Regions from separate parts of the Streptomyces sp. NPDC051822 genome, predicted to be linked through region 1. Evidence: riboswitches for the same ligand, from Rfam matches in the RefSeq annotation. Region 1 holds a riboswitch; the other holds the start of a gene.
The links. Region 1 has a riboswitch for cobalamin ahead of ACIA8N_RS35490 (ABC transporter substrate-binding protein). Riboswitches for the same ligand answer to the same signal wherever they lie in the genome.

Region 1 (14,403 bases):
GGCTCTCCTCCGACCTCACCGTCGACGTCGTCTGCTCCGACCTCAGCAGCAGCGGCGGGCGGCTGCGCGACCTCCGCACCACCGTGGTCCTCACCCGCGACGACCGCTTCCTCGGCACCGGCAGCGCAATGGCGCGCTGCACCTCCGCGCCGGCGTACCGCAGGATCCGCGGCGCGCGGATGGCCGCGCTCGGTCGGCCGGTCCCGCTGATTCCGGGCGTGGCCCCGCACCTGGTCGGCCGCGAGCTCTCCAAGGACGTCGTCCTGGGACCGGGCACCCGCCCCGGCCAGTGGCAGCTGCGCATCAACACCGCCCACCCCACCCTCTTCCGCCGCCCCAACGACCACGTGCCCGGGATGGTGCTCCTCGAAGCCGCCCGGCAGGCGGCGACCCTCACCATCGGCACCGGTGCATTCCTGCCCACCGTCATGGACGTCTCCTTCTCCCGCTACGCCGAACTCGACAGCCCCTGCTGGATCGAGACCGAGATCGTGTCCGGCGTCGACCCCTCGACGCACAGCGTCAGGGTCATCGGCCACCAGGACGGCCACCGGCTCTTCCACTGCATGCTCACCTCCCCCTGCCGGGAACTGGCGGTGGCCGGAGCCGGCCTCGACACCCGGCTGGCGGGTTGAACCGGAGCGGACCGATGGGCCCTCGCGTTCTGATCACCGGCGCGACCGGATTCATCGGCGGCCGGGTGGCGGCCGCGGCGTCGTCCTTCCCGGCCCTCTCCCCGAGCCCCTCCCCGGCTTCGTCGGCGGAACCCGCGTACGTGCGGCTGCTCGCCCGCCGCCCGCTCACGCCGACCGGCCCGCCCGCCCCGCCGGGCGAGCGGGTGGGACCGGAGACCGGGACCGTCCTGGGCGACCTCCGCGACCCCGACTCCCTGCGTCGCGCCTGCGCGGGGATCGACGTCCTGATCCACTGCGCCTCGGCGATCGGCGTGGAACCGGAACTGGCCCGCGCGGTCAACGACGAAGGCACCCGAGCCCTCGTCGACGCGGCCGTGGACGCCGGGGTGACCCGCATCGTGGCCCTGAGCACCGCCTCCGTGCACGGCCGGGGCCCCTTCCGGGCCGCCGCCCCCGGCACCCTGCCGCTCGCACCCGTGTCGGCGACCAGCCGCACCCGGGCGGCGGGCGAGCGGTACGTCCTGGACGCCGGCGGGACGGTGCTGCGACCGCACCTCGTGTACGGCACCGGCGACCGGCAGCTGATGCCCGGCCTGGTGCGGCTCCTCGCGGCCCTGCCCGCCCCGCTCGACGGGGGCATGTCGCTGCACTCCCTGATCGACGTGGACAGCCTGGCGCGCGCCCTGCTCGGCGCGGCGCTCTCGCCCCGTACCCGACCGGGGCCGTACTACGTCGACCATCCCGAGCCCGTCCCGGTCGCCGACCTGCTCGCGGCGGCCGACGGCCTGCTCACCCGGCGAGGCGGGGCACCCCCGGGCCGGGCCGTGGACATCCCCACGGCCCGCGCGCTGCTCGCCGGGGTCCCGTTCGCGCAGCACCACCTCGACATGCTCGCCACGGACCACTGGTTCGCCGACGACCGCCCCTGGCGCGAGCTGGGCTGCGATCCGGGGCCCGGCTTCACGGAGGGATTCGCCCGCCACGCGTCGTGGTACCGCACGCAGATCGACGCCTCGTAGCCGATCCGTGCGGACCGCGAACTCTGTGCGGTACGGCGACCTCTGCGCGTACCGCGACCTCTGTGCGTACGTGTGCGGCGGGCGTACCCGCCCACCCGGGTCCGCCCGCCGCTTCGTGTGACACTGCGCGCGACTTTCGGTACGACGCTCCTAGTGCTTGGTCGCGTCCTTGGCCTTCTGGCCCGCCTGCTTCATGTCACCCTTGATCTGCTCGGCACGCCCCTTCATCTCCAGGCTCTCGTTGCCGACAGCCCTGCCCGTCGCCTCCTTGGCCTTTCCCTTGGCTGTCTGAGCGGCGTTCTTGGCCTTCTTACCGGCGGCCATCCCGCACCTCCTGTTCGAAATCTTCCCTTTTGTCCTCTTCCCTGCGACGGGGGAAATACTCCGGAAGTGCACCGGTCACAGTGGTGGCAGGAGGTGTCCCCAAGTGGCCCGAGGTCGTCGAGGGCGGTCAGCCCGGGGCGGCTCACCGGTGCTTCCGCGACGATGACGGCGTTCGGGGCCTGCTTCTCGGCGGTTTCACTACCCGTCTCCGTCCCGCCCGCGCGGGTACGGCTTCCGCTGCTCCTCGCGCCCGAGACCCGACCCCTGCCGTTTGGCGGTGCTCCCGTCCTCGTCCTCCATGGCGGCCTTCGACCGGTCAAGCGTCGCCTCCTCCGCCTGGCGCCGCGCCTCCGTGTCGCCGCTCTCACCCTCGGCGTGGGACGGGGTCGTCCGCGGGGGCGGCTCGTGCGAGTGCTCCCGGTCGCTGTTGTGACGCCTGCCGTGGTGGCTCATGGCTCTCTCCCTCACACCGCGCGTGTACGCCCCGGCCCTCGGGGCGACACAAGTGCCGCTGCCCGGGTGTGACCGGCTGAAACGGGGGGTCGACGGGCCTGAAGTGTCCATGCTCCGGACAGCGCCCCGTGGATAAAGTAGGGACACGATGACACGTTTTCGCGAGAGTGTTCGATCCCTGTTGCGCCAGCAGGTGCTCGACGCCGCCTACCGCCTCGTCGCCGCCGAGGGCTGGGGCGTGCTGCGCATGACCGTTATCGCGCGGGCCGCCGGTATCAGCCGACAGACCCTCTACAACGAGTTCGGCTCGAAGGAGGCCATCGGCAGCGCCCTGGTCCAGCGCGAGCTGGAAGGCTTCCTGATCGGCATCCAGCGAGAACTGGACGCACACCGGGGTGACTTGGAGAAGGCGGCCGCCGCCGGGGTCGGCTACACGCTCCGGCAGGCGGTGGAGAATCCGCTCATCAAGAGCGTGCTGCTCGCCGCGCGGGGCGGCGAGGACGACCTCCTCGCCTACCTGACCACCCGCCCGGAACCCGTCTTCGGTACGGCGATGGCGATGCTCGACGCGTACGCCGTCGAGGCCTGGCCCGACGTGGAGGAGGAGTCGCGCGGACTCGCGGTCGAGACGATCGTGCGGCTCACCGTCAGTCACATCGTGCAGCCGGTGGACTCGCCGGAGGAGTCGGCGCGGCGCATCGCCCGGATCACGGCGAGGATCGCGTACCCGGGCGGCGGGGGCTGAGCAGCGGGGCCGGCCCCTCTGGCTCTCTGGCTCCCTGAGGGTAGGGCGAGGCCCGATGTCGGACACGGGGGATCTCCGGCACCGGGCCTCTGTTGAATATTGTACGAGACTCTGCCCGTGCTCCGTGCACGCGGCCGTCCCGGCGGGCCGGGGCCCTTCCCGTAACGGGCGAAGAGCGGGCCGGTGGGGTAGAAGTCCCCTGAGACGCGGACGCGGCCCGACGGGCACGGTTCCCCCCTCGGCCGCGTCGCCGGTGACGACGAGGAGGCCGCCGTGGAAGGCAGAAGCAAAGGGTTCGTGCAGTCCTTCAACCGTGCCGGCGGGTACGGATTCGTCCTTCCCGTGGGCTCCGAGGAACAGGTCTACTTCAGCGCCGTGGACATCGAGGGGGAGGAGCGCTCGCTCTCCGAAGGGCAGCAGGTCTCCTTCGTCCTCGTCCTCGGCGACGGCCGCTTCGAGGCGAAGGAACTGCGCGTCTGACGCGCCACGCGGCACGGCCGCGCCACCGGCGGCGCCCCCGGGCGGGGGACACCGCCGGTGGTACTGTGCCGAAGCCAGTCGCACCTTTGTACGCACCCGAACGGGTGTGTGCACGGGTCAGGGAATCCGGTGCGAAACCGGAACTGACGCGCAGCGGTGAGGGCGACGGGCGGAGCATCGGCCACTGGGCGGCACGACGGGCCCGGGAAGGCGCTCCGTCCGGCTGACCCCGAGTCCGAAGACCTGCTGGCGGCCCCGGCGGCACGCTGCCGTACGGGGAGCACCGTTACGACAGGCTCCGCGTATGAGCCGTGGCCGCAGAGGAAGTTCCCGTGCCGCTCGCACACCCCGCCCGCTCCGCCGTGCTGTTCCTGGCCGGCGCCCTGCTCCTGACCGCGACCGGCTGCGGCGGCGGATCCGCCGCCCCGGGCGCGAAGAACCCGCCCGCGAAGCCCGCGAAGAACCAGGCCGGAGGCGTCGGGCAGGGGTACCCCGTGACCTTCGACGACAACTGCGGCCGCCGGGTCACCGTCGACCGGTCCCCGCGGCGGGCCGTCGCCCTCGACCAGGGAGCGGCCGAGATCCTGCTCTCCCTCGGCCTCGCCGACCGGATGGTGGGCACCGCCACCTGGACGGACCCGGTCCTGGCGGGCCTGGAGAAGGAGAACGCGAAGGTACCGCGCCTCGCCGACCGCTACCCCTCCTTCGAGAAGGTGCTCGACACCGAACCCGACTTCGCCGCCGCCTCCTTCGCGTACACCCTCGGCAAGGGAGGGGTCGCCGACCGCGAGCGGTTCGAGAAGCTCGGCGTCCCCACCTACCTCTCGCCCACCGACTGCGTCGGCAAGGACAACAGCGGCGACGGCGACGGCGTCCGCACCCGGCCGCTGACCATGGACACGGTGTACGGCGAGATCCGCGACCTGGCCCGGGTGTTCGACGTCCCCGAGCGCGGCGAGCGGCTCGTCGGACAGCTCAAGTCCCGCGTCACGAAGGCCACCTCGGGCGGCGACTTCACGGACGCCACGGTCCTCTACTGGTTCTCCGACGCGCAGTCGCCCTACATGGCGGGCTGTTGCGGCGCCCCCGGCATCGTCACCAACGCCCTCGGCGCGAAGAACGTCTTCGACGACACGCGCGCGGAGTGGCCCCAGGTCAACTGGGAGACCGTCGCCGACCGCGACCCCGACGTCCTCGTCATCGGCGACCTGACCCGCCGCTCGCAGTCCGCCGAGAGCGCCGCCAAGAAGATCGAGTTCCTGGAGTCCGACCCGGTCACCCGGAACATGACGGCGGTACGGAAGAAGCGGTACGTCCTGCTCAGCGGCCAGGCGATGAACCCCACGATCCGTACCGTCGAGGGCATCGAGAAGGTGGCGGCGGCCCTCCGCGCGTACGGTCTCGAGAAGTGACGGCGTCCGTTTCGGGCAAGGCCGCTTCGGGCAAGGCCGCTTCGGGCAAGGCCGTTTCGGACGGGACCGCCGTGCGCGCGGGGGTCACGGCGCCGCTGTGGACCGCGGCCGGTCTCGCCGTCCTGGCGGTGTCGGTGGCCGTGGCGATCACCATCGGGCCTGCGGACATCGGCGTCGGTGACGTGTGGTCCGTGGTCGCCGCCCACATCGGCGGCGAGACCGCCGAGGTCTCGCCGATCCGGGACGGCATCGTGTGGGACCTGCGGCTGCCCCGCACCCTCCTCGCCGCCGTCTGCGGCGCGGGGCTCGCGGTCTGCGGGGCGGTCATGCAGTCGCTGCTGCGCAACCCGCTCGCCGACCCCTTCGTCCTCGGGGTCTCCTCCGGGGCCTCGACCGGCGCGGTCGCGGTCGTCGTCCTGGGCGTCGGCGGGGGCGTGCTCTCCGTCACCGGAGGGGCGTTCATCGGGGCGGTGTGCTCCTTCGCGCTCGTCCTCCTCCTGAGCCACACCCTCGGCGGCTCCACGGACCGTGTGGTCCTCTCGGGCGTCGCCGCGATGCAGCTCTTCTCCGCCCTCACCTCCTTCGTCGTGATGACGGCGGCGGACGCCGAGACCACCCGCGGGGTGCTCTTCTGGCTGCTCGGCTCGCTGGGCGGGGCCGACTGGGGGGACGTCGCGGTGTGCGGAGCGGTGCTCGCGGTGTCCCTGCTGATCTGCGGCGGGTACGCGAGGACCCTCGACGCGTTCGCGTTCGGCGAGGAGGCCGCCGCGTCCCTCGGCGTCGCCGTCGCCAGGACCCGGCTCGTCCTGCTGTGCGTCACCGCCCTCCTGACGGCCGCCCTGGTCTCCGCCGCCGGGGCGATCGGCTTCGTCGGACTCGTCCTGCCGCACGCGGCACGGGCCCTGGCCGGGCCGGGGCACGCCCGGCTGCTGCCCGTCACCGCCGTGACGGGGGCGGTGTTCCTCGTTTGGGCCGACACACTCGCGCGGACGGTCCTCGACCCCCAGGAGGTGCCGGTGGGCGTGGTGACCTCGCTGATCGGCGTACCGGCGTTCGTCCTCGTCCTGTACCGCACCAGGAGCAGCCGATGAGCGCGCACACGGAGACGGGCGCGGATGCGGGCACGGACACGGGCAGGGGCGCCCGCGCCGGGCTCCGCGCCGACCGCGTCTCGCGCACGGCGGGCGGCACCCTCGTCCTCGACGGCGTCAGCCTCACCCTCGCGCCAGGGACCGTCACCGGCCTCCTCGGGCCCAACGGCTCGGGGAAGTCGACCCTCCTGCGCCTCCTCGCGGGCGTCCTCGCCCCGGGCTCGGGCGTCGTCACCCTCGACGGCGACCCGCTCGGCGCACTCGGCCGCCGCACGGTCGCCCGGCGCCTCGCCACCGTCGAGCAGCAGGCCGACACCCAGACCGATCTGTCCGTCGCCGACGTCGTACGCCTCGGCCGCGTCCCGCACCGCAGGGCCTGGGCACCCCTCTCGGCCGCCGACGAGACCGCCGTCCGCTCGGCCCTCGCCCGCACCGGGCTCACCGACCGGGCCCGGCAGTCCTGGCGCACCCTCTCCGGCGGCGAACGCCAGCGCGTCCAGATCGCCCGCGCCCTCGCCCAGGAGCCGCGCGAGCTGCTCCTCGACGAACCCACCAACCACCTCGACATCCAGCACCAGCTGGACCTCCTTTCGCTCGTCGCCGAGCTGCGCCTCACCGCCGTCGTGGCGCTGCACGACCTGAACCTGGCGGCGATGTACTGCGACCGGCTCGTGGTCCTGGCACAAGGCCGCGTGGTGGCCGCCGGCGCTCCGGGCGAGGTCCTCACCGAGGAGCTGATCGCCGAGGTCTACCGGGTCCGGTCGGCGGTGACCCGGCCGGAACCGGGCGGACCTCCGCACATCCGCTTCCTGGGTACGGTGCCGGGCCCGCCCGCCGGGGAGTGAGACGGAACCGGCGCCCATGAGTGAGGGCCGGTACCCCCACAGGGGTACCGGCCCTCACTCATGACCCGGCCGAGGTCACTCGCCCGGCGCCGGCGACAGCGCGTCCATGAACGAGCTGACCGAGAACACCGCCCGCCCCGGACCGGCGGGCCCGTACCCGGGCGGCGCGGTCAGCCCGTGCTCCTCCAGCGTCGCCGTGTACGCCTCCAGGAGACGCAGGTGGTACTCCAGCGGAGCGCCGTCCGGGTTCTCGCGCCCCAGCGGGGTCGTCGGCTCCGGGCACCAGGTGGTGAAGCGGGGAGTGATCCCGCGCGACATGAAGAAACGCAGCCCCTCCCGGGTGGAGGCGATCGCCTCGTCCACGGTCAGGAAGCCGGAGGGACGGGCCATCTCGACACCCGCGACGAAGTTCGGGATGACGTTGCGCGGCCCGAAGACCTCAGCCGAGTCCAGGATCCGGCGGTGCCACTCGTCCCGGCCGATGTAGCGCTCCTTGCCGGGGCAGTACAGCTCGAAGAGCCGGCGGTCCCACACCTCGTAGTTGGGGTGGTAGATCCGGATGCCGTAGTCGTGGAAGCGTTGCACGTCCTCCTTCGGCAGGGCCTGGGCGACGACCTTGCCGATCCAGCGGCCGGGGAAGCGCTCCTCGATCGCGCGCGCGTACTGCCCGTAGAAGTCCGCCTCGTCCTTACCGCCGACCTGGGACGTGACCGCCCCGCCGGTCAGGGTGTACGCGGTCGACGTACGGGCCGTGTCGTGCCGGTCGATGATCTCCAGGGCCTCCAGGACCTCGTCCACCGGCTTCACCCCGGTGTACGGACGCCCCGCCGCCTTGTGCTGGCGCCAGTTGTGGTTGATGTCGCAGTACTGGCACTCCTCCTTGGCGCCGAAGTACTGGCACACCCGGAAGACCGTCAGGTAGATCAGATAGCCCCACTGGATCGTCGGCGCGACCTCCATCACCGACTTGCCGTTCGAGAGCGGGTGCCGGTAGTACTCCGGCATCGGCGGCAGACCGACATCGGCGATCCGCACCCCGTCGAGGAACAGCGCGAGCGCCCCGTCGGCGTCCGGCGCCACCCGGTACGGCGAGGAGGGGTTGACCCGCACCGACACCACCGTGCGGCGCAGACCGTACGGACCGCCGGTCAGCACGATCTCCTCCGGCGGGCGGTTCAGCGCCGCCTCGCCCAGCTCCGGCAGCGTGCGGTGGTCGAAGGAGAAGATGAAGTACGACTTCGGCTTCACCTCGCCCCCCTCGTTGCCGCTCAGCGCGGCCGGGTCGAAGGCGAGCCCGCCGCGCAGCAGGTCCTCCTTGAACACGGCCTCCGGAGGGATCCCGGGGAAGCGCTCCATGAGGGATTCCACGACAGCGGTACGGGTCGGGACAGCGCTGGACACAGGCGATCTCCAGTGGTGAGAGACGACGGAGCCGACACCGTCACGCTACGCGCGCGTGCTCCGGTCGCGACGACCGGGACCCCGGCGCGGCGGGTCCCGGCGCGTCCCGCCGCCGCGAGCGGGCAGGGATGCTAGAAGTTCCACGATCCGAACACCCGAACCACCCGCCGGAGAGCACCCATGAGGATCAACCTGGCCAGCCTCCTCGTCGACGACCAGGAGAGGGCCCTGCGCTTCTACACCGACGTGCTGGGCTTCGTGAAGAAGACGGAGGTCCCCCTCGGCGAGTACCGCTGGCTGACGGTCGTGTCGCCCGAGCACCCCGACGGCGTCGAACTCGTCCTGGAGCCCGACACCGCCGTCCCCGCCGCCCAGACGTACAAGAAGGCGCTGGTCGAGGCCGGCATCCCGCTCACGTCCTTCGCCGTGGACGACGTGCGCGCCGAGTACGAGCGGCTGCGCGGACTCGGCGTCCGCTTCACCCGGGAGCCCGTGGACATGGGCCCCGTCACCGTCGCCATCCTGGACGACACCTGCGGCAACCTGATCCAGATCGCCCAGTACGCGTAGGGCCGGCTTCCTGTTACTTGTTGACGGTGAAGCCCTGCTCGTTGCCGTACGTGACGCTCGCCTCCTGCCACGCCTTCAGGCCCTCGGAGAGCTTGGTCGGTGAGACGTACGCCTTGCCGACGGTGTCGTTGAAGACCGAGTTCGCGTACACCTGGTACGGCAGGTAGGACCAGTCGGCGCGGGTGGCGGGGAAGGCGCCCGCTGCGACCCGGCTGCTCGCGCCGGCGCCGGTGGTGGCGAACTCGGTGAAGGCGTAGGCCAGTTCCTTGTTCTTGGCGGCCCTCGGCGGCTGCGCCCTGCGCGGCGGCAAGGGCGGAATCGGCGGCACGCTCCTCGCCGTCGCGCTCCTCGGCTGTCTGGAGAACGGCCTCACCGTCCAGGGCATCAACTCCTTCCGGCAGAACGTCGCCCAGGGCGTCCTGCTGGTGGTCGCGGTCGTCGTCCAGCAGCGCCGCAACGGCGAACGGGCGGTCGGCCTGCCCGACTGACCGCGGCGTCGCCACCCGTGCCCACCGGCGGTCCCGCCGGCTCAAGGTGCCTGCGGGCGCGTCTCTGGTTACGCTGCGCAAAGAGGGGACCGAGCGGTTCCGGACAGGGCCGTGGACCGGGATGTGCCGGGGGCCGCCGGGCGGCCGTCCCCGGGCGAGTGAAGCGAGAAGCCCTGATGACGAACCCTCCAGACCCCCTGAACCCTCCGGACCCCCTGACTCCTCCGGACCCCTCGGTCCCTCCGGACCCCTTGATTCCTCAGGGGCCCGCGCTCCCTCCCGTCCCTCCCGTTCCCCCGACCCCTCTGGTCCCTCCGGCCTCGACGGTGCCCCCGCCCCCTCCCGTCTCCCCGGTCCTTCCGACTCCCATGGACACGGTCACCCTGGAACGGCACATCGCCGCCCGCCCGGAGACGGTCTTCGGCCTGCTCTCCGACCGTGGGAAGTGGCTGTCCTGGATGGGCGTCGACGGCACGTTCTCCTTCGAGCCGGGCGGCTCCTACCGCACCCGGGTCACCGGCGCCGCCGTCGCGTCCGGCCGTTTCATCACCGTCGACCCGCCCGGACGGGTCGTCTTCAGCTGGGGATGGGAGCCGGACCCCACGGCCGCCGCACCCGGCTCCGGTACCTGGGAGTCGGGGCCGACGCCTGTGGCGCCCGGCTCCAGCACGGTCGAGATCACCCTGCGTGCCGAGCCGGAGGGCACGCTCCTCCGGCTGATCCACAGCGGCCTCCCCTCGACGGAGGCCTGTGAGGAACACGCCGAGGGCTGGCAGCACTACGTCGACCGCCTCGCCTCCCGCGCCGAGGGCACCGACCCCGGCGCGGACCCCTGGACGGGACGGCCCGGCCGCTGACGTGTCAGGCGCCCACGGCCACCGGGGCCCGGCCGGGGGAGCCGGTGCCGAGTTCGCGGGCGTGCCGGAGCCCGAGGCGCAGGTAGGCGGCGAGGTCGGCGCGGGGCGCCTTGCGGACGAGGTGGCGGATGGCCTGCATGGCCTCCCAGGCCGAGGTGTGCGCCAGGGACTTGCCCCAGCTGTCGCCGAGACCGTCCCAGAGGTACGCGCTGAACCCGAGCTGGAGCGCCCCGGCCCGGCGCCGCTCCTCCTCGTGCGCGTCCAGGGCTCGTACGAAGAATCGTTCCGCCTCCACGGGGGGAAGCGCGGAACGGATGATGCGCAGGTAGGGCGCGACGAGCGACGCGACCTCGGGGCACTCCCCACCGGGAACGCCCGGGTCGCCGAGAACGGATGCCGTGGTGGGCTCGCATGTGTGAGTCATGAACCCATCGATACGTCATCTCATCGCAGGATCGGCCGTGGCGCGCCCACGCACCCCACCGGTTCGCCCCACGGAGCCAGGCCCGGCCGCCCCTTCGGGCCCGGGCCCGAAGGGGCGGCCGCGTCGCGAACTCGTCAGGAGCCGGTGAGGACGACGAGCTGCCGGGTCGCGCGGGTCATCGCGACATAGCGGTCGACCGCTCCCTCGATCCCCTCGCCGAAGGCGTCCGGGTCGACGAGGACGACGAGGTCGAACTCCAGGCCCTTCGACAGCGACGGGGTCAGCGACCGGACGCGGGACGTCGGCCGGAACCCGGGGGCGCCGATGACGCACGCGGTCCCGTCGGCGTTGGCGGCGAGCCAGTCGTCGAGGACCGTGTCGAGCTCCGTCACGGATCCGTGGACGACCGGGATGCCGGCGGCGCGGACGGACGTCGGCACGTTGGCGTCGGGGAGCGCCGCCCTGATGGCCGGCTCGGCCTCCGCCATGACCTCCTCCGGCGTCCGGTAGTTGATGCTCAGGGACGCCACGGTGATCCGGTCGAGTCCGACCCGTTCGAGCCGCTCCTCCCATGACTCCGTGAACCCGTTCCTGGCCTGGGCGCGGTCCCCGACGACGGTGAAGCTGCGGGACGGGCAGCGCTGCAGCAGCATCTGCCATTCCGCGTCCGTCAGTTCCTGCGCCTCGTCCACGACGATGTGCGCGAACGGCCCGGCGAGCAGGTCCGGTTCGGTGCCCGGCAGCGCGGCCTCGTCGACCAGGCTGTCCTTCAGGTCCTGGCCGCGGAGCATCGTCACCGCGCCCTCGCCGTCGTCGTCCGCCGCGAGCACGTTGTCGATGACGTCGGCCATGCGCGCGCGTTCGGCGGCGACCGTGGCCCGCTGCCGGCGCATGCGCCGTGCCGCCTCCGGGTCGCCGAGCCGCTGCCGCGCCGCGTCCAGGAGCGGCAGGTCGGACACCGTCCAGGCCTGGGCGTCCGCCCGCTGGAGCCTGTGGACGTCCTCGCGGTCGAGCCAGGGAGCGCACTTGCGCAGGTAGGCGGGGACCGACCAGAGGTCCCCGACGAGGTCGGCGGCCTCAAGGAGCGGCCAGGCGCCGTGCAGGGCCCCGGCCAGCTCCTCGTCCTGCCGCAGCGCCCCGCGGACCGCGTCCTCCGGGACCTCGCCGTCGAGCTTGGCCAGGAGGATCGTGCCCAGCTCGTCCCAGATCTGCTCCCGCGCCTCGTTGTGCGGGGTACCGGCCTCCGGCGCATCGAAGGCCTCGGCCCAGTCGTCGGCGGTCAGCCGGATGTCGGCCCAGTCGGTCGAGACCGTCACCCCCCGGGCCGGCGGCTCCTCGTAGAACCTGACGGCCGCCTCGATCGCCCGCACCAGGTCCGCGGACGACTTCAGGCGGGCCACCTCCGGGTCGCGCTCGGCGGACGCCTTCGCGCCCTCCGCGACGAGGTCCCGCACGGTGCAGGTCTGCACGCCCTCCTCGCCGAGGCTGGGGAGCACGTCGGCGACGTACGCCAGGTAGGGCTGGTGCGGGCCGACGAACAGGACGCCGCCCCTGCGGTGACCGAGGCGCGGGTCCGCGTAGAGGAGGTGCGCGGAGCGGTGCAGCGCGACGACCGTCTTTCCCGTACCGGGGCCGCCGTCGACGACGAGCGTGCCGCGCGAGCCCGCCCGGATGACGGCGTCCTGGTCGGCCTGGATGGTGGAGAGCACGTCGCGCATCCGCGGGGACCGGCTGCCGCCGAGGCTGGCGATGAACGCGGACTGGTCGTCGAGGGCCGCGTGCTCCTCCAGGCCGTCGGCGGTGAAGACCTCGTCCCAGTAGTCGCTGATCCGGCCGGCGGTCCAGCGGTACCTGCGGCGGCTCGCGAGCCCCATCGGGCGGGCGTGGGTGGCCGCGAAGAACGGCTCGGCCGCGGGGGAGCGCCAGTCGACGAGGAGCCGGTGCCCCGTGCTGTCGGTGAGGCCGAGGCGTCCCACGTACACGGGCTCGCTGCCGTCCTCGCCGACGACGCGTCCGAGGCACAGGTCCAGGCCGAAGCGGCGCAGGGTGCGCAGGCGGCCGGTCAGCCGGTGGATCTCCGCGTCCCGGTCCATCGCCTCCCGGCCGGCGCCGCCGGGCGCCCTGCGCGTCGCGTCCAGCCGCTCGGAGAGCTCCGCGACCGACTCGTCGAGGCTCTTCGCGATGGCCGCGAAGTGCTGCTCGTCACCGGCGATCAGCGCCGGGTCGGCCTTGGGGGAGAGGCGGTCGGGAAGGTCGAAGGCGCTGGTGCCGTACGACTGGTCCACCGACGAAAGCACACGCACGGGATGGGGCTCCCATTTCTGCAGGGGATGGCTGAGATCAGCGATTCTGCGGTACCACCGGGGCCTTGCCGCAAGCCCCCCTGTGCGCTATAAGTTAAGAGTGGCAAGAGGTGATTACTCCCCTTGCCACTCTTCGTTTCACCTTCTGTGCGCCGCCTTCGGTGCGATCAGTGCGGCACCACCGCGCCCGCGTAGACGTTCTCCGGCGTGACGATCGTGGTGATCGCCCGGGCGAGCAGGGTGGACGGCTCCTGGCCCTCGTGGAGCGAGTCCGTGTTGATCATGACGACCATGGTGGCCTTCTTCGACGGCAGGTAGACCGTCACCGTCTCGTACCCCGGGATGGAGCCGTTGTGCCCGATCCACCCGTTGGTCTCGAAGATGCCGAGACCGTAGCGGGTGCCGGGGAAGGTGGTCGGCAGCGTCTTGAGCCGCTCCGCCTGGGTCTCGGGGCTGAGCAGTTCGCCGGTGGCGACGACCTTCGCCCAGCGCCGCAGGTCGTGCAGGTTCGAGATCATCGCACCGGCCGCCCACGCCCAGCTCGGGTTCCAGTCCGTGGCGTCGGCGACCGCACCGCTCAGCGTCTGGTCCGTGTAGCCGCGCGCGTGCGGCTCGGGGAACTCGGCACCCTGGGGGAAGAGCGTGTGGTGCAGCCCGGCCGGCCGGAGGACCCGCCGGTGGATGAAGTCGGCGAGCCGGTGGCCGCTGACCTTCTCGACCACCAGGCCGAGCAGGACGAGGTTGGTGTTGGAGTACTCGAACTTCTGGCCCGGCTCGAAGGTGTTCTTGTGCTTGAAGCCGTACGCGAGCAGTTCGTGCGGGGTGTACGGGCGCTGCGGGTCGCTCAGCAGGTCCTGCACGAAGCCGGGGTCGGAGGTGTACGGGAACAGACCGCTGCGCATCTCGGCCAGATGGCGCAGGGTGATCCGGTGGCCGTTCGGCACGTGGCGGACGTACTTCGAGATCGGTTCGTCGAGGCGCACCCGGCCGTCGTCCACGAGTTCAAGGAGTGCGGTGACCGTGAACGTCTTGGTCTCGCTGCCGATCCGGACGAAGCTGTCGGCGAACATCGGCTGCCGGGTGGCGGTGTCGGCGACCCCGGTCGCACGGACGTAGCTGCCCTTGCCCGGCATCCAGAGTCCGACGACGACACCAGGGATGCCCGCCTGCTTGCGGACGTCCTCGATCGACTTGTCCAGCCGGGCGGTCAGCTCGGGGCCGAGACCGCCCGGCGGGCAGTCGTCCTCACCGTGCAGGACGGCGCTCGCGGCGGATGCGGGAGCGGCGTGTACGGGAGTGGCGGGGGTGGCCGCCATCGGGGCGAGCACGGACGCCACGAGCAGCGTCGCGGCGAAC
Region 2 (14,403 bases), on a different contig from region 1:
GCACTGCCGCGCCCGGCACCGTCTCAGCCCCGCCCCTCGCCCGGTGCGACTGGGTCCAGGCCGCCAGGGCGCGCACGCGCGCCGCGGCGTCGGCCAGCCGCTCCTCGGGCAGTTCACCGGTCCGTACCGCGTTCACGAGCGCGTCGCGCAGCCGCAGTACGGTGCCCTCGTCGCACAGCCCGCCGCCGACGCAGATGGCGTCGGCGCCCGCGGCGATGGCGAGGACGGATCCGCGCTCGATGCCGTACGTCGCCGCGACGGCCTGCATCTCCATGCCGTCGGTGACGATCAGCCCCTCGAAGCCCAGTTCCTGGCGGAGCAGACCGGTGAGGATCTGCGGGCTCAGGGTGGCCGGGCGGTGCGGGTCGAGCGCGGAGAGCAGAATATGCGCGCTCATGACCGCTTTGGTACCCGCGGCGACGGCGGCGCGGAAAGGTACCAGCTCACGGGCGTGCAGTGTGGCGAGGTCCACATCGATCCGGGGCAGCGCGTCGTGGGAGTCCACGTTCGTGTCGCCGTGTCCGGGGAAGTGCTTCGTGCAGGCCGCGACCCCGACTCCCTGGAGGCCGTCGACGTACGCCACGGTGTGCCGGGCGACCAGGTCCGGGTCCGGCCCGAAGGACCGGACGCCGATGACCGGGTTCTCGGCGTTGGAGTTGACGTCCGCCGAGGGCGCCCAGTTGAGGTCGACCCCGCACCGGGCGAGCCGGCGGCCGAGCTCGCGGGCCACGGCCCGGGTGAGTTCGACGTCGTCCACGCTGCCGAGCGCGTAGTTGCCGGGGAACGACGAGCCCTGCTTGACCTCCAGGCGGGTGACGTCCCCGCCCTCCTCGTCGATGGCGACGAGGACGTCGTCCCGCTCGGCCCTCAGCTGCGCGGTGAGCGCGGCGAGCTGCTCGGGTCCTGCGATGTTCCGGCCGAACAGGCCGACCGACGACAGGCCCTCGCCGATGCGGCGGAGCAGCCAGTCGGGGGCGGTGGTGCCGACGAAGCCCGGCTGGAGCACCGTGAGCGCGTCACGGGTCAGGGTGTCCGTGCCGTGTACGAGTGTGGTCATGGGGCCCTTATCCCTTCACCGCGCCGGCGGTCATGCCGCCGACGGCCTTGCGCTGGAGGAAGAGGAAGACGACGAGCACGGGAAGTGCGAAGAGCGTGGAGGCGGCCATGGTGGCGCCCCAGTCGCTGCCGAACGCGGTCTGGAACTGGGTCAGCCAGAGCGTCAGGGTCTGCGACTCCTTGTCCTTGTTCAGCATGAGGATCATGGCGAACTCGTTCCAGGCCGTGATGAAGCCGAAGAGCGAGGTCGACATCAGGCCGGGGGCCAGGAGCGGGAAGATCACCTTGCGGAAGGCCTGGCCACGGGTGCAGCCGTCGATCTGCGCGGCCTCCTCCAACTCGACCGGGACGGCGGCGATGAAGCCGCGCAGGGTCCAGATCGTGAACGGGAGGACCATGACGAAGTAGACGAGCGTGAGCATCGGAATGCTGTTCAGCATGTCGTTCTCACGGGAGATCATGTACATCGCGATGACCATGACCTCCCAGGGGGCCATCTGGGCCAGCATCACGATGAGGACGATGCCCTTGCGGCCCTTGAACCTCATCCGGGCGATGGCGAAGCTCGCGGCCAGGGCGACGAGGAGGGCGAGCAGCACGGCCCCGATGGTGACCATGAGGCTGTTGGTGACGTACGTCCAGAAGAGGTCGACACCGGTCGCCGTCGTGTAGTTCTCCAGCGTCGGCGTGAAGACGAAGACGGGGTCCTTCGTCATGATCTCGTGCTGCGGCTTCAGCGAGGACGAGAACATCCAGTAGACGGGGAAGACGAACACCACCGCGAGGACGAGGGCGCTGACGTTCTTGGCGACAGTGCCGACCGTGAGCGGCTTCCTGGTGCGCAGTTTCTGCGGAGTCTGGGTGGTGGCGCTCACAGCTCCTCCTCCTGCTTCAGGATCAGGCGGAAGTAGAAGGACATGACCGCGATGAGCATCACGATCGTCAGGATGGAGATGGCGGCGGCGACACCGTAGTGGAACTGGCCGACGCCCTCGATGTAGGCGTAGACCGGGAGGGTCTCGGAACCGCGGTCGGGGCCGCCCTGGTTCATGGCGTAGACCTGGGCGAACGCCTTGAAGATCCAGATGATCTCCAGGAAGGTCGTGATCATGAAGAAGGACTTCAGGTTCGGGAAGACCACGGCCCAGAAGGTCCGCCAGCCGCTGGCGCCGTCCATCTTGGCGGCCTCGTACAGCTCGGTCCCGACGGTGGTCAGGCCGGCGTACATGTTGAGGGCGACGAAGGGGACGGAGCCCCAGACGAGCAGGAGCAGGATGATGACCAGGGTGGAGAAGCCGGTCTCGAACCAGTTGTGCTGCTCGTAGCCGGAGAAGCCGAGCGTGCGCATCACCCAGTTGGCGACGCCGAACTGCTCGTCGAAGAGCCAGCGGAAGACCGTGACGGAGGCGACGATCGGCATGGCCCAGGCGAACATCAGGGACAGCGAGAGGACCAGGCGCATCTTCTTGCCGAGCCGGTTCAGGAGCAGTCCGATGCCGGTGCCGATCGCCATGATGAGGGCGACGTTGACGGCCGTGAAGACGACGCTTCGGACGACGACGGTCCAGAAGTGCGAGTCGCCGAGGAGCTCGGTGTAGTTGTCGAAGCCGGTCCACACCGTCTCGCGGGTGATGAACTCCTTCCGGTTGAGCTGCTGGAAGGAGAGGATCACATTGCGGATCAGCGGGTAGAGCAGGAGCGCCGCCATCGACAGCAGGGCCGGCGCGACGAGCAGGTACGGCAGCAGCCCGCTGGGCAGGGAGCGTCTGCCGCGTGGAGGCTGAAGGACTTCCTTCGGGCCCGAAGAAGGTGGCGGAGTCTGGGACTTTCCTGCCGCCCTTCCGGGCGCGTCCTGAGGATCGGCGGTCGCCGTCCCCTGGGAGTCCACGGTCATGGTCTTATTCCTCGCGGTTCTGGGGCTCCCGCGCCCACCGGGGCGCGGCCCGGGGGAGCGGGCCGCTGATCACTGCATCACTGCACAACGCCCGGTGGTGGGGGGGGGGGGGGGGGGGGGGGGCGCCCGGGGGGGGGGGGGGGCGCGGGGGGGGGGGGGGGGGGGGGTGTTGGGTTTTGTGCACGCTCGCCGCCGGGGGGGGCCCCCCCCGGCGGGGGGGGGGGGGGGGGGGGGGGGGGGGGCGGCGCCCCCCCCCCCCCCCCCCCCCGGGGGGGGGGGGGGCCCGGGCCCCCCCCCCCCCCACCACCGGGCTACGGGTTACTGCTGGTTGATGCGCTCGTTGATGACCTTGTCGGCCGCCTCGCCGGCCGCCTTGGCGTCCTCACCCTTGAGGACCTTGGTCATGTAGTCCTTGATCGGGTTCGGGGCGGTCTCGACGTTCGCCCAGCCCGGGGTCACCGGGGTGACCTTGCCGGAGGCGGAGGAGAGGGCCATGGCCTCGGCGAAGGAGCCGGCGGCGGGCTTGAACTGCGCGGCGTCGGTGTTCGGAAGCAGCGCACCCTCGGTGGCGGCGGCGTACTTCGTCATGAAGTCCTTGCCGGCGGCGAGGGCCAGCCACTCCTTCGCGAGCTCCTTGTTCTGGGAGCGCTCGGCGATGGCGAGGTTCGAGCCGCCGAGGAAGACGGAGCCGGGCTTGTCGGCGGTCTTGCCCGGGATCGGGAAGTAGCCGAAGTCGGCGGTCTTGCCGGCCTTCTTCATGGCGTCGATCGCGCCGCCGGCCTCCCAGCCGAGGCCGATCCAGGACGCCACGCCGCCCTTGGGGACGACGTCGGTGGACTGCTGCGGGGTCGCCTCGTCCTTGTCCTTGGGAGCGGTCGAGTAGGACGCCAGCTCCTTGTAGAAGTTCATGGCGGCGGCGGCCTCGGGGGAGGACAGGTTGCCCTTCCACTTGTCGCCGTCCTTGACCGCGAGGTCGCTGCCCTCGTCCCAGATGAGACCCGCGAGGACGTACCAGCTCTGGCCGGGCAGGTAGATCGCCTGGCTCTTGGGGTCGGAGGCCTTGAGCTTCTTCAGGCCCTCGATCCACTCGGCGCGGGTCTTCGGCGGGGTGACGCCGGCCTTCTTGTAGGCCGCCTTGTCGTAGACGACGACGCGGTTGGCGGCGTACCACGGGGCGGAGTAGAGCTTGCCGTCCAGCTCGTTGGAGGCGACCATGCCCTTGTTCCAGGCGTCGTAGCCGAGCGTGGCCTTGTCGCCCGTCAGGTCGGCGAGACCGCCGGTGACCGCGTAGCCGGCGGTCTGGGTGTTGCCAAGCTCCAGGACGTCCGGCGGGGTGTCCTCGGAGAGGGCGGTGGTGACCTTCTCCTGGATGCCGTTCCAGATCTGCTTCTCGACCTTGACCTTGACGCCCGGGTGCTTGGCCTCGAAGGCCTTGTTCACCTCGGCCATCCACGCGTCCGGAGCGGAACCGTCCATGACCCAGACGGTCAGGGTCTTGTCGCCGCCGGCGGACGCCTTGCCGCCGTCCTTGCCCTTGTCACTGTCCGAACCGCACGCAGCGATAGAGACCATCATGCCTGCGACGCCGATCGCCGCGATGAGCTTGCGCTTCACGCCACCCTCCTCAGGGATGCCTGCAACCCCTGCCCACCGCGCGAAGACATACGTCAGGTAGTGCTCGTGGGGCTGGGACCTGGTCTTTAATGGTTTAGACCAGTACCCGGAGCTTGGCCTAGACCTTTAGGGGTGTCAAGGGTGTATAAGAAGGGCAGTCGGGTCCGTTATCGGACCGACACCTGAGGGAGGGCGACGACCCGTGACCGGTCCGTGCCACCATGTGAGCCGCGACAGACGGAGGAGCCGGTGACGGCAGCAGCACAGGAGTCGGGAAGGCAGGCCATGGCCACGGACGCGGGCAGCACGGAGACGGAGGGTGGGGCACCCACCCGCACCGCGCGCGTGCCCAAGTACTACCGACTGAAGCGGCATTTGCTCGACATGACGGACACCCTGCCGCCCGGCACGCCGGTCCCGCCCGAGCGCACCCTCGCCGCCGAGTTCGACACCTCGCGCACCACCGTGCGCCAGGCCCTCCAGGAGCTGGTCGTCGAGGGCCGCCTGGAGCGCATCCAGGGCAAGGGCACCTTCGTGGCCAAGCCCAAGGTCTCCCAGGCCCTGCAACTCACCTCCTACACGGAGGACATGCGCGCCCAAGGCCTCGAACCGACCTCGCAACTCCTCGACATCGGTTACGTCACCGCCGACGACACGCTCGCCGGACTGCTCGACATCTCCACCGGCGGCCGGGTGCTCCGCATCGAGCGCCTGCGGCTCGCGAGCGGCGAGCCGATGGCGATCGAGACCACCCATCTGTCGGCGAAGCGCTTCCCCGCGCTGCGCCGGTCGCTGGTCAAGTACACCTCGCTGTACACCGCGCTCGCCGAGGTCTACGACGTGCACCTCGCCGAGGCCGAGGAGACCATCGAGACCTCCCTCGCCACCCCGCGCGAGGCCGGGCTGCTCGGCACGGACGTGGGCCTGCCGATGCTGATGCTCTCCCGCCACTCCCTCGACGGCCAGGGCGAGCCGGTGGAGTGGGTGCGGTCCGTCTACCGCGGCGACCGGTACAAGTTCGTGGCGCGTCTGAAGCGCCCCAACGGCTGAGCGGGTCCGCGGCTGAGCGGATCCGCACACCGGACGAGGGGGTCGCCGAGAATTCGGCGGCCCCCTCGTTTCGCATTTCCGGAACTTCCGTATGGCAATCACATCCGTTATACGGGCGGGGGTTCCGCGGAGCTGAAGCGTCCCCTAGATTTCCCCACCATTACCAAGGTGATCAGCGAGGGGACGAGGCACGATGCCAGAAGTGACACAAGGGAATCAAGGGAATCAAGGGACCATCACGCCCCTGCGGGTGGTTATCGCACTCTGCCTGTTCGCGCCGTTCGTGGCGATGCTCTGGGTGAGCTCCTACGCGAAGACCGAGCCGCTCTTCGCAGGCATTCCGTTCTTCTACTGGTACCAGATGCTCTGGGTGCTGATCTCCACCGCGCTCACCATGGTCGCGTACAAGCTGTGGCAGCTGGACCAGCGCGCCCGCAAGGGAGGTGACGCGCGATGAAGGACGGCGTGAACGGCGTCGCACTCGCCGTCTTCATCTTCTTCTTCCTGGCCGTCACGGTCATGGGCTTCCTCGCCTCGCGCTGGCGCAGGGCCGAGAACGAGAACAGCCTCGACGAATGGGGCCTGGGCGGCCGGTCGTTCGGCACCTGGGTGACCTGGTTCCTGCTCGGCGGCGACCTCTACACCGCGTACACCTTCGTCGCCGTCCCGGCGCTCATCTACACGGCGGGCGCGGCCGGCTTCTTCGCCGTGCCGTACACGATCCTGGTCTACCCGCTGATCTTCACGTTCCTGCCCCGCCTCTGGTCGGTCTCGCACAAGCACGGATACGTCACCACCTCCGACTTCGTACGCGGCCGCTTCGGCTCCAAGGGCCTCTCCCTCGCGGTGGCGGTCACCGGCATCCTCGCCACCATGCCGTACATCGCGCTCCAGCTCGTCGGCATCCAGGCCGTCCTGGACGTGATGGGCGTCGGCGGCGGCGAGGACACCCACTGGTTCATCAAGGACCTGCCGCTGCTCATCGCCTTCGGCGTCCTCGCGGCGTACACGTACTCCTCGGGTCTGCGCGCTCCCGCGCTCATCGCCTTCGTCAAGGACACGCTGATCTACATCGTCATCGTGGTGGCGATCATCTACATCCCGATCAAGCTGGGCGGCTTCGACGAGATCTTCTCCAAGGCGGGCGAGGCGTACGCGCAGACCAACGAGGCGACCGGAAAGCCGCGCGGCTCGCTCGTGCCCGGTGACGCCGGCCAGTGGACGTACGCGACGCTCGCGCTCGGCTCGGCGCTCGCGCTGTTCATGTACCCGCACTCCATCACGGCGACCCTGTCGTCCCGGAGCCGTGAGGTCATCCGCCGCAACACCACGATCCTGCCGCTGTACTCGCTGATGCTGGGCCTGCTCGCGCTGCTCGGCTTCATGGCGATCGCCGCCGGGATCCAGGTGAAGAACGGACAGCTCGCCATCCCGCAGCTCTTCGAGACGATGTTCCCGGACTGGTTCGCGGGCGTCGCGTTCGCCGCGATCGGCATCGGCGCGCTCGTGCCCGCCGCGATCATGTCGATCGCCGCGGCCAACCTCTTCACCCGCAACATCTACAAGGACTTCATCAAGAAGGACGCCACCCCGGCGCAGGAGACGAAGGTCTCCAAGCTGGTCTCGCTCCTCGTGAAGGTCGGCGCGCTCGCCTTCGTCCTCACCATGGACAAGACGGTAGCGATCAACTTCCAGCTGCTCGGCGGCATCTGGATCCTGCAGACCTTCCCCGCCCTCGTCGGCGGCCTGTTCACCCGCTGGATGCACCGCTGGGCGCTGCTCGCCGGCTGGGCCGTCGGCATGATCTACGGCACGGTCGCCGCGTACGGCGTCGCCAGCCCGACCCAGAAGCACTTCGGCGGCCACTCCACCGAGATCCCGGGCATCGGCGAGATCGGCTACATCGGTCTCACCGCCTTCGTCCTGAACCTCGTCGTCACGGTCGTCCTCACCTTCGTCCTCAAGGCCGTCAAGGCCCCCGAGGGCGTCGACGAGACCTCCCCTTCGGACTACACGGCGGACGCCGGCGACAAGGGCGTGCAGACCGAGATGCCGAAGCTCGGCGCCGACACCCACTGACCGCCCGCCCACGACCTGACGAAGGCCGTCCCGCCTCCCTCCGGGGGCAGGACGGCCTTCGCCGTTCTGGGAGCCGGCGGCCGGTCGGAGGCACACTGCCCTCATGGACTTCACGATCAGGGCGGTACGGCCCGAGGAGTACGAGGCGCTCGGCGAGCTGACCGCAGGGACCTATCTGAACGACGGGCTGCTGAAGTACGGGGCGGAGGACTTCTATCTGGAGGTGCTCAGGGACACGGCACGCCGGGCGCGCGAGGCCGAGGTGCTCGTCGCCGAGGAGGCCGACGGGCACCTCATCGGCGGGGTGACCTTCGCCACCGGGGGCACCCCCTGGGCGGACATCGCGGTCGCCGGCGAGGCCGAGTTCCGGATGCTCGCGGTCACCCCCGACGCCCGCGGCAGGGGCGTCGGAGAAGCCCTCGTACGGGCGTGCGTGGAGCGCGCACGGGCCCTCCCCGGGTGCGCGCGCCTCGTGCTCTCCACGGACGCGAAGATGGTCTCGGCGCACCGGATATACGAGCGCCTCGGCTTCGTCCGCACCCCGCACCGCGACTGGGAGCCCATCCCCGACCACACACTCAGGACTTACGCGCTGGAGTTCTGAGTCGCCGGGCGACACAACATGTGGGGGGCGCCAAGAGCGGCGCCCCCCACATGTATGCTCGACCTCGCTGTCGACGCAGGGGAATCCGGCGCGAATCCGGAACTGTCCCGCAACGGTGTGCTTCGTACGGATACGACGAGTTTCGTACGACGTGAGTCCGAGGACCTGCCGACAGCGCACCCGGTCCGTCCGTTCCGGGTGCCACTGACGTCCGGGCCTCGCGGAGTGGGCCGGTGGAAGCGTCGCGTCCGGCGTTACGGATGCCCGCCTGCCCGCCTTCCCCCGCCGCGGCCCCGAGCCGAGCGAGGGAGAGCCCCCACGTGACCATCGCGCCCGCCGATCCGGCTTCCGCCGAGGTTTCCGCGGTCGAGAGCGACGGCCCCGGGACCGTACTGCTGCGGACCCTGACCGACCTCACCGCCGATCTCCCCGACACCGACCCCGGCAAGGTCGCCGCCGCCGCGCTCCGCGGCCGCAGCGCCGCGTCGGACGAGGCGGAGCTGCGCGAGCTGGCCACCGAGGCGGCCGCCGGCCTGATCGCCGAGGACCCCGCGTACTCCCGGCTCGCCGCCCGGCTCCTGACGGTCACTATCGCCGACGAGGCGGCCGGCCAGGGCGCGGTCTCCTTCTCCGCCTCCGTCGCCACAGGTCACCGCGAGGGCCTGATCGCCGACCGCACCGCCGAGTTCGTCGCCCTGCACGCGGCCCGGCTCGACGCGACGATCGACCCGGCGGGCGACGACCGCTTCGGCTACTTCGGTCTGCGCACCCTCTACTCGCGCTATCTGCTGCGCCACCCGATCACCCGCAAGGTCATCGAGACGCCGCAGCACTTCATGCTGCGCGTGGCCTGCGGCCTGGCCGAGGACGAGAGCGTCCGCGCGCTCGACGAGGTGGCGGCCCTGTACGGCCTCATGAGCCGTCTGGACTACCTCCCCTCCTCCCCCACGCTCTTCAACTCCGGCACCCGCCACCCGCAGATGTCCTCCTGCTACCTGCTCGACTCCCCGCAGGACGAGCTGGACTCCATCTACGACCGCTACCACCAGGTGGCGCGCCTCTCGAAGCACGCGGGCGGCATCGGCCTCTCGTACTCCCGCATCCGCGCCCGCGGTTCGCTGATCCGCGGCACCAACGGGCACTCCAACGGCATCGTGCCGTTCCTGAAGACCCTCGACGCCTCCGTCGCCGCCGTGAACCAGGGCGGCCGCCGCAAGGGCGCCGCCGCCGTCTACCTGGAGACCTGGCACGCGGACATCGAGGAGTTCCTGGAGCTCCGCGACAACACGGGCGAGGACCAGCGCCGTACGCACAACCTGAATCTGGCGCACTGGATCCCGGACGAGTTCATGCGCCGGGTCAACGCGGACGCCGACTGGTCGCTGTTCTCCCCCGCCGACGTGCCCGAGCTCGTCGACCTGTGGGGCGAGGAGTTCGACGCCGCCTACCGCGCCGCCGAGGCGAAGGGCCTGGCCCGCAAGACCATGCCGGCCCGTGACCTCTACGGCCGGATGATGCGGACCCTGGCCCAGACCGGCAACGGCTGGATGACCTTCAAGGACGCCTCGAACCGGACGGCCAACCAGACCGCCGAGCCCGGCACGGTCGTCCACTCCTCGAACCTCTGCACCGAGATCATCGAGGTCACGAACGACGGCGAGACGGCCGTCTGCAACCTCGGCTCGGTCAACCTCGGCTCGTTCGTGGACGCCTCGACCCAGGACATCGACTGGGAGCGGCTCGACGCCACCGTCGGCACGGCCGTCACCTTCCTCGACCGGGTCGTCGACATCAACTTCTACCCGACCGAGCAGGCGGGCCGCTCCAACGCCCGCTGGCGGCCGGTCGGCCTGGGCGCCATGGGCCTCCAGGACGTCTTCTTCCAGCTGAAGCTGCCGTTCGACTCGGCGGAGGCCCGCGCCCTGTCGACGAAGATCGCCGAGCGCATCATGCTGGCGGCCTACGAGGCCTCCGCCGACCTCGCCGAGCGCAGCGGCCCGCTGCCGGCCTGGGACAAGACCCGTACGGCCCGTGGTGTCCTGCACCCCGACCACTACGACGTCGAGCTGAACTGGCCGGAGCGGTGGGCGGCGCTGCGCGCCCGCATCGCGTCGACCGGCATGCGCAACTCCCTGCTCCTCGCCATCGCGCCGACGGCGACGATCGCCTCGATCGCGGGCGTCTACGAGTGCATCGAGCCGCAGGTCTCCAACCTGTTCAAGCGCGAGACGCTGTCCGGCGAGTTCCTCCAGGTCAACTCCTACCTGGTCGACGAGCTGAAGCGGCTCGGCGTGTGGGACGCGCAGACCCGTGAGGCGCTGCGCGACGCCAACGGCTCCGTGGCCGGCTTCACCTGGGTCCCGGCCGAGGTGCGCGAGCTGTACCGCACGGCGTGGGAGATCCCGCAGCGCGGTCTGATCGACATGGCCGCCGCCCGTACGCCGTTCCTGGACCAGTCGCAGTCGCTGAACCTGTTCCTGGAGACGCCGACGATCGGCAAGCTGTCGTCGATGTACGCGTACGCCTGGAAGCAGGGTCTGAAGACGACGTACTACCTGCGCTCCCGCCCGGCGACCCGGATCGCCCGCGCCGCGCAGGCGTCGACGGCCGCCGCCACCATTCCCGTACAGCAGGCGACGCCCGACGCGGACGCCCTCGCCTGCTCCCTCGAAAACCCCGAGTCCTGCGAGGCCTGCCAGTAATGAGCACCAGCGACAACAAGAACCTCCTCGACCCGGGCTTCGAGCTGACCCTGCGTCCGATGCGCTACCCGGACTTCTACGAGCGCTACCGGGACGCCATCAAGAACACCTGGACCGTGGAGGAGGTCGACCTCCACTCGGACGTCGCCGACCTCGCCAAGCTCACGCCCGGTGAGCAGCACATGATCGGCCGTCTGGTCGCGTTCTTCGCGACGGGCGACTCGATCGTCTCGAACAACCTGGTCCTGACGCTCTACAAGCACATCAACTCCCCGGAGGCGCGCCTGTACCTGTCGCGCCAGCTGTTCGAGGAGGCCGTGCACGTCCAGTTCTATCTGACGCTGCTCGACACCTATCTGCCCGACCCGGCCGACCGCGCCGCCGCGTTCGACGCGGTCGAGGAGATCCCCTCCATCCGCGAGAAGGCGCAGTTCTGCTTCAAGTGGATGGATTCGGTCGAGAAGATCGAGAAGCTGGAGACGGCCGCCGACCGCCGCCGCTTCCTGCTGAACCTGATCTGCTTCGCCGCGTGCATCGAGGGCCTGTTCTTCTACGGCGCCTTCGCGTACGTCTACTGGTTCCGGTCCCGCGGCCTGCTGCACGGTCTCGCGACCGGCACCAACTGGGTGTTCCGCGACGAGACGATGCACATGAACTTCGCCTTCGAGGTCGTGGACACCGTCCGCAAGGAGGAGCCGGAGCTCTTCGACGACGCGCTCCAGCAGCAGGTCACCGACATGCTGCGGGAGGCCGTCGAGGCGGAGCTCCAGTTCGGCCGCGACCTGTGCGGCGACGGCCTGCCGGGCATGAACACCGAGTCGATGCGCGAGTACCTCCAGTGCGTCGCCGACCAGCGCCTCCAGCGCCTCGGCTTCCCCCCGGTGTACGGCTCGGAGAACCCGTTCGCGTTCATGGAGCTCCAGGGCGTCCAGGAGCTCACGAACTTCTTCGAGCGCCGCCCGTCCGCCTACCAGGTGGCGGTCGAGGGCTCGGTGGACCTGGACGAGGACTTCTGAGTTTTCGGATCAGAAGGCGAGGAACCAGTTCGTCCGCCCGGGCGCTGCCGTAAAGTCGCATGTCTCGTGGGCACTTGCCGCAGGGCGAACCCACGGGGCATGTCCCAGTGGCACACACCCTTGGGGGGATTCTCATGACCCGCATCGCTCGCACGCTCACGACGGCCGTCTTCACCGTTCTGCTGGTCGGCGGGACGGCCGCCGTCGCCGCCGCCGACATGGGCTGGCAGTAGTCGTACGAAAGCCGGGCCCCGCTCCTTCGTGAAGGAGCGGGGCCCGGCCATGTCCACGGCGATCAGGCGTTCGGCACCGTCTCGTACCTCGGGGTGCCCTCTTCCATCTGGCGCAGGGCGTCCTTGCGGTCGCGCTTGGAGAGGCGGTCGATGTACAGGTAGCCGTACAGGTGGTCCGTCTCGTGCTGGAGGCAGCGGGCGAAGTAGCCGGTGCCGCGCACCTTGATCGGGTTGCCCTGGGCGTCCTGGCCGTGGACCTCCGCGTAGTCGGGGCGGGCCAGCTCGGCGTACGCGGTCGGCACGGAGAGGCAGCCCTCGTTGGACTCGTCGAGGACGCGCCGGTCGGCCGGGAGCTCCTGGAGGACCGGGTTGACCACGACGCCGGTGTGCCGGACGCCCTCGTCGTCGGGGCAGTCGTAGACGAAGACCTTGAGGTCCACGCCGATCTGGTTGGCGGCCAGGCCCACGCCCTCGGCGGCCTTCTGGCTGGCGAACATGTCGTCGATGAGGGACGCGAGCTTGTCGTCGAACTCGGTGACGTCCTTGCACTCCCGGTGGAGCACGGGGTTGCCGACGACGGTGATCGGGCGGGCCGTGCCACGCTCGCGGTACGCGAGCTCGCGCGCCTCGCAGTCCTCGGTGTCCACGACGAATCCGTCGTTTCCGTCGTTGAGCTGCTCGTCAGTGTCCTGCTGCGTCATGTCCGGCGCGTGCCTTCCTCGGAACCCCAGTAAACGATCCCGTACAGCCTACGGGCAGGGTCAGCAGACCTCTTCCAGATCGCGCCACTCACGGCTGTCCGGGCTGTCCGCCACCCAGCCGTCGAGGAGTCCGCGCACCAGGCCGGCCGGGGCCGCGAGGCCGCACTCCCGCTCCGGCACCCACAGCTCGCCGGGCGAGCGGTGGCCGAGCGGCCCGGGGTGTCCCGGCTCGCTGTGGTCGTGCGGGTCGGAGTGCTCGCCCTCGCCCTCGGCGCTGGGCATGGTCGACTCGGAGCAGGCACGGCAGAGCAGCCGCACGGAGGACGACCAGTCCTCGGCGGCGAAGCCCGCCTCCGCGGCGAGCTGCTCCAGGGCGTCCCGGTCGGCCTCGGTGGCGGCCTCCAGGAGGACGACCCAGGTGGGTACGGGTGAGGGCGCCCACAGCTCGATCTCGTCGAAGACCGGGTAGGAGGGGCCCGCGGTGGTGGTCCGCTCGCCGTTCGGCACGCCGTCGTGGAGGACGACCTCGCCCCAGCGGCGTCCGGAGGACGGCAGCGGGATGGAGAGGACCTCGATCCGGGCCGGGTCGAGCCTGCGGCCCCACACGACCTCGGCCTCGCCCTCGGGCGAGAGGCGGACGGCGGCGCTGCCAAGCTCCATCCCGGCGGGCTCGCCGGTGCCCGCGGCGGCGCCCGGGACCTTGAGGCCGTACGCCTGCCAGGCGCGGCGTGCCAGCGGCCAGTCCTGGAGGGCGGTGGCGGCGATGCCGACGTTCCACCAGTCGGGGGCGCCGGTCTCCTTGTCGAGCAGCGCGACCGCGCGGAGCCCGGCGGCCCGCGCCTGCTCCCAGTCGTGCCGGAACTTGTGCAGCAGCGCCAGGTTGAACCAGGACTCCGAGAGCCAGGGTTCCAGGTCCGCCGCGCGCGTGAGGAGCGCGCCCGCGTCCTCGTACCGGCCGTCGCCGATCAGCGTGAACGCGCGGTCGGTGGCCTGCCGCCACGAGGCGGAGGGCCGATGCCGTACCTTCCCGAAGATCTTCACGATTCCCGCCTGCCGGTCGCTTCACCCTCTTGTTCGCATCCAACCATGCCCGGTCGGACGCGCGCTCATTACCCATGGGTTACCCAGTGGGGGCCGAGGTCACCCCAGCAGCTCCGCCCCGTGCCAGGACCCTGGCCAGGCACTCGACGACATCCGGGTGAAAGTCGCGGGCCGTGGCGAGCCGGAGCCGCTCCAGGGCGTCGAGGGCGGCGACAGGGCCCTCGCCGCCCGCGAGGTCGTCGTAGGCGTTCACGGCCCGGACGATCCGGGCGGGCAGCGGCTGCTCGCGGTACGGGTCGGCCTGCCGCTCCACGACGAGGGCGACGGCCTCGGGGACGCCGGTCCTGCGGACGACCTCGCCGCCCAGGAGGGCGATCCGGCGCTGTTCGCGGGACGGGAGGAGGGCGGTGGCG

Region 2: it holds a riboswitch for cobalamin, as region 1 does, so the genes downstream of both, ACIA8N_RS08175 (ribonucleoside-diphosphate reductase subunit alpha) here and ACIA8N_RS35490 (ABC transporter substrate-binding protein) in region 1, are expected to answer to the same signal.

What each region holds. Positions count from the first base shown of each region.
Region 1 is NZ_JBITBZ010000019.1:38,635-53,037, reverse strand. It holds gene ACIA8N_RS35520 (ScbA/BarX family gamma-butyrolactone biosynthesis protein) at 1-635, shown strand, start outside; gene ACIA8N_RS35515 (NAD-dependent epimerase/dehydratase family protein) at 650-1,654, shown strand; gene ACIA8N_RS35510 (CsbD family protein) at 1,805-1,978, opposite strand; gene ACIA8N_RS35505 (hypothetical protein) at 2,177-2,431, opposite strand; gene ACIA8N_RS35500 (TetR family transcriptional regulator) at 2,580-3,176, shown strand; gene ACIA8N_RS35495 (cold-shock protein) at 3,450-3,656, shown strand; cobalamin riboswitch at 3,776-3,901, shown strand; gene ACIA8N_RS35490 (ABC transporter substrate-binding protein) at 3,989-5,068, shown strand; gene ACIA8N_RS35485 (iron chelate uptake ABC transporter family permease subunit) at 5,140-6,159, shown strand; gene ACIA8N_RS35480 (ABC transporter ATP-binding protein) at 6,156-7,004, shown strand; gene ACIA8N_RS35475 (radical SAM protein) at 7,080-8,360, opposite strand; gene ACIA8N_RS35470 (VOC family protein) at 8,586-8,975, shown strand; partial or broken gene ACIA8N_RS35465 (sugar ABC transporter substrate-binding protein) at 8,989-9,261, opposite strand; gene ACIA8N_RS35460 (hypothetical protein) at 9,242-9,463, shown strand; gene ACIA8N_RS35455 (SRPBCC domain-containing protein) at 9,832-10,320, shown strand; gene ACIA8N_RS35450 (hypothetical protein) at 10,325-10,744, opposite strand; gene helR (RNA polymerase recycling motor ATPase HelR) at 10,879-13,047, opposite strand; gene ACIA8N_RS35440 (serine hydrolase domain-containing protein) at 13,215-14,403, opposite strand, start outside.
Region 2 is NZ_JBITBZ010000002.1:513,488-527,890, reverse strand. It holds gene ACIA8N_RS08215 (glycoside hydrolase family 3 N-terminal domain-containing protein) at 1-1,057, opposite strand, end outside; gene ACIA8N_RS08210 (carbohydrate ABC transporter permease) at 1,065-1,931, opposite strand; gene ACIA8N_RS08205 (carbohydrate ABC transporter permease) at 1,928-2,950, opposite strand; gene ACIA8N_RS08200 (extracellular solute-binding protein) at 3,269-4,564, opposite strand; gene ACIA8N_RS08195 (GntR family transcriptional regulator) at 4,850-5,614, shown strand; gene ACIA8N_RS08190 (DUF3311 domain-containing protein) at 5,808-6,071, shown strand; gene mctP (monocarboxylate uptake permease MctP) at 6,068-7,693, shown strand; gene ACIA8N_RS08180 (GNAT family N-acetyltransferase) at 7,797-8,297, shown strand; cobalamin riboswitch at 8,335-8,485, shown strand; gene ACIA8N_RS08175 (ribonucleoside-diphosphate reductase subunit alpha) at 8,618-10,999, shown strand; gene ACIA8N_RS08170 (ribonucleotide-diphosphate reductase subunit beta) at 10,999-12,015, shown strand; gene def (peptide deformylase) at 12,311-12,949, opposite strand; gene ACIA8N_RS08160 (hypothetical protein) at 13,010-13,990, opposite strand; gene ACIA8N_RS08155 (HD domain-containing protein) at 14,070-14,403, opposite strand, start outside.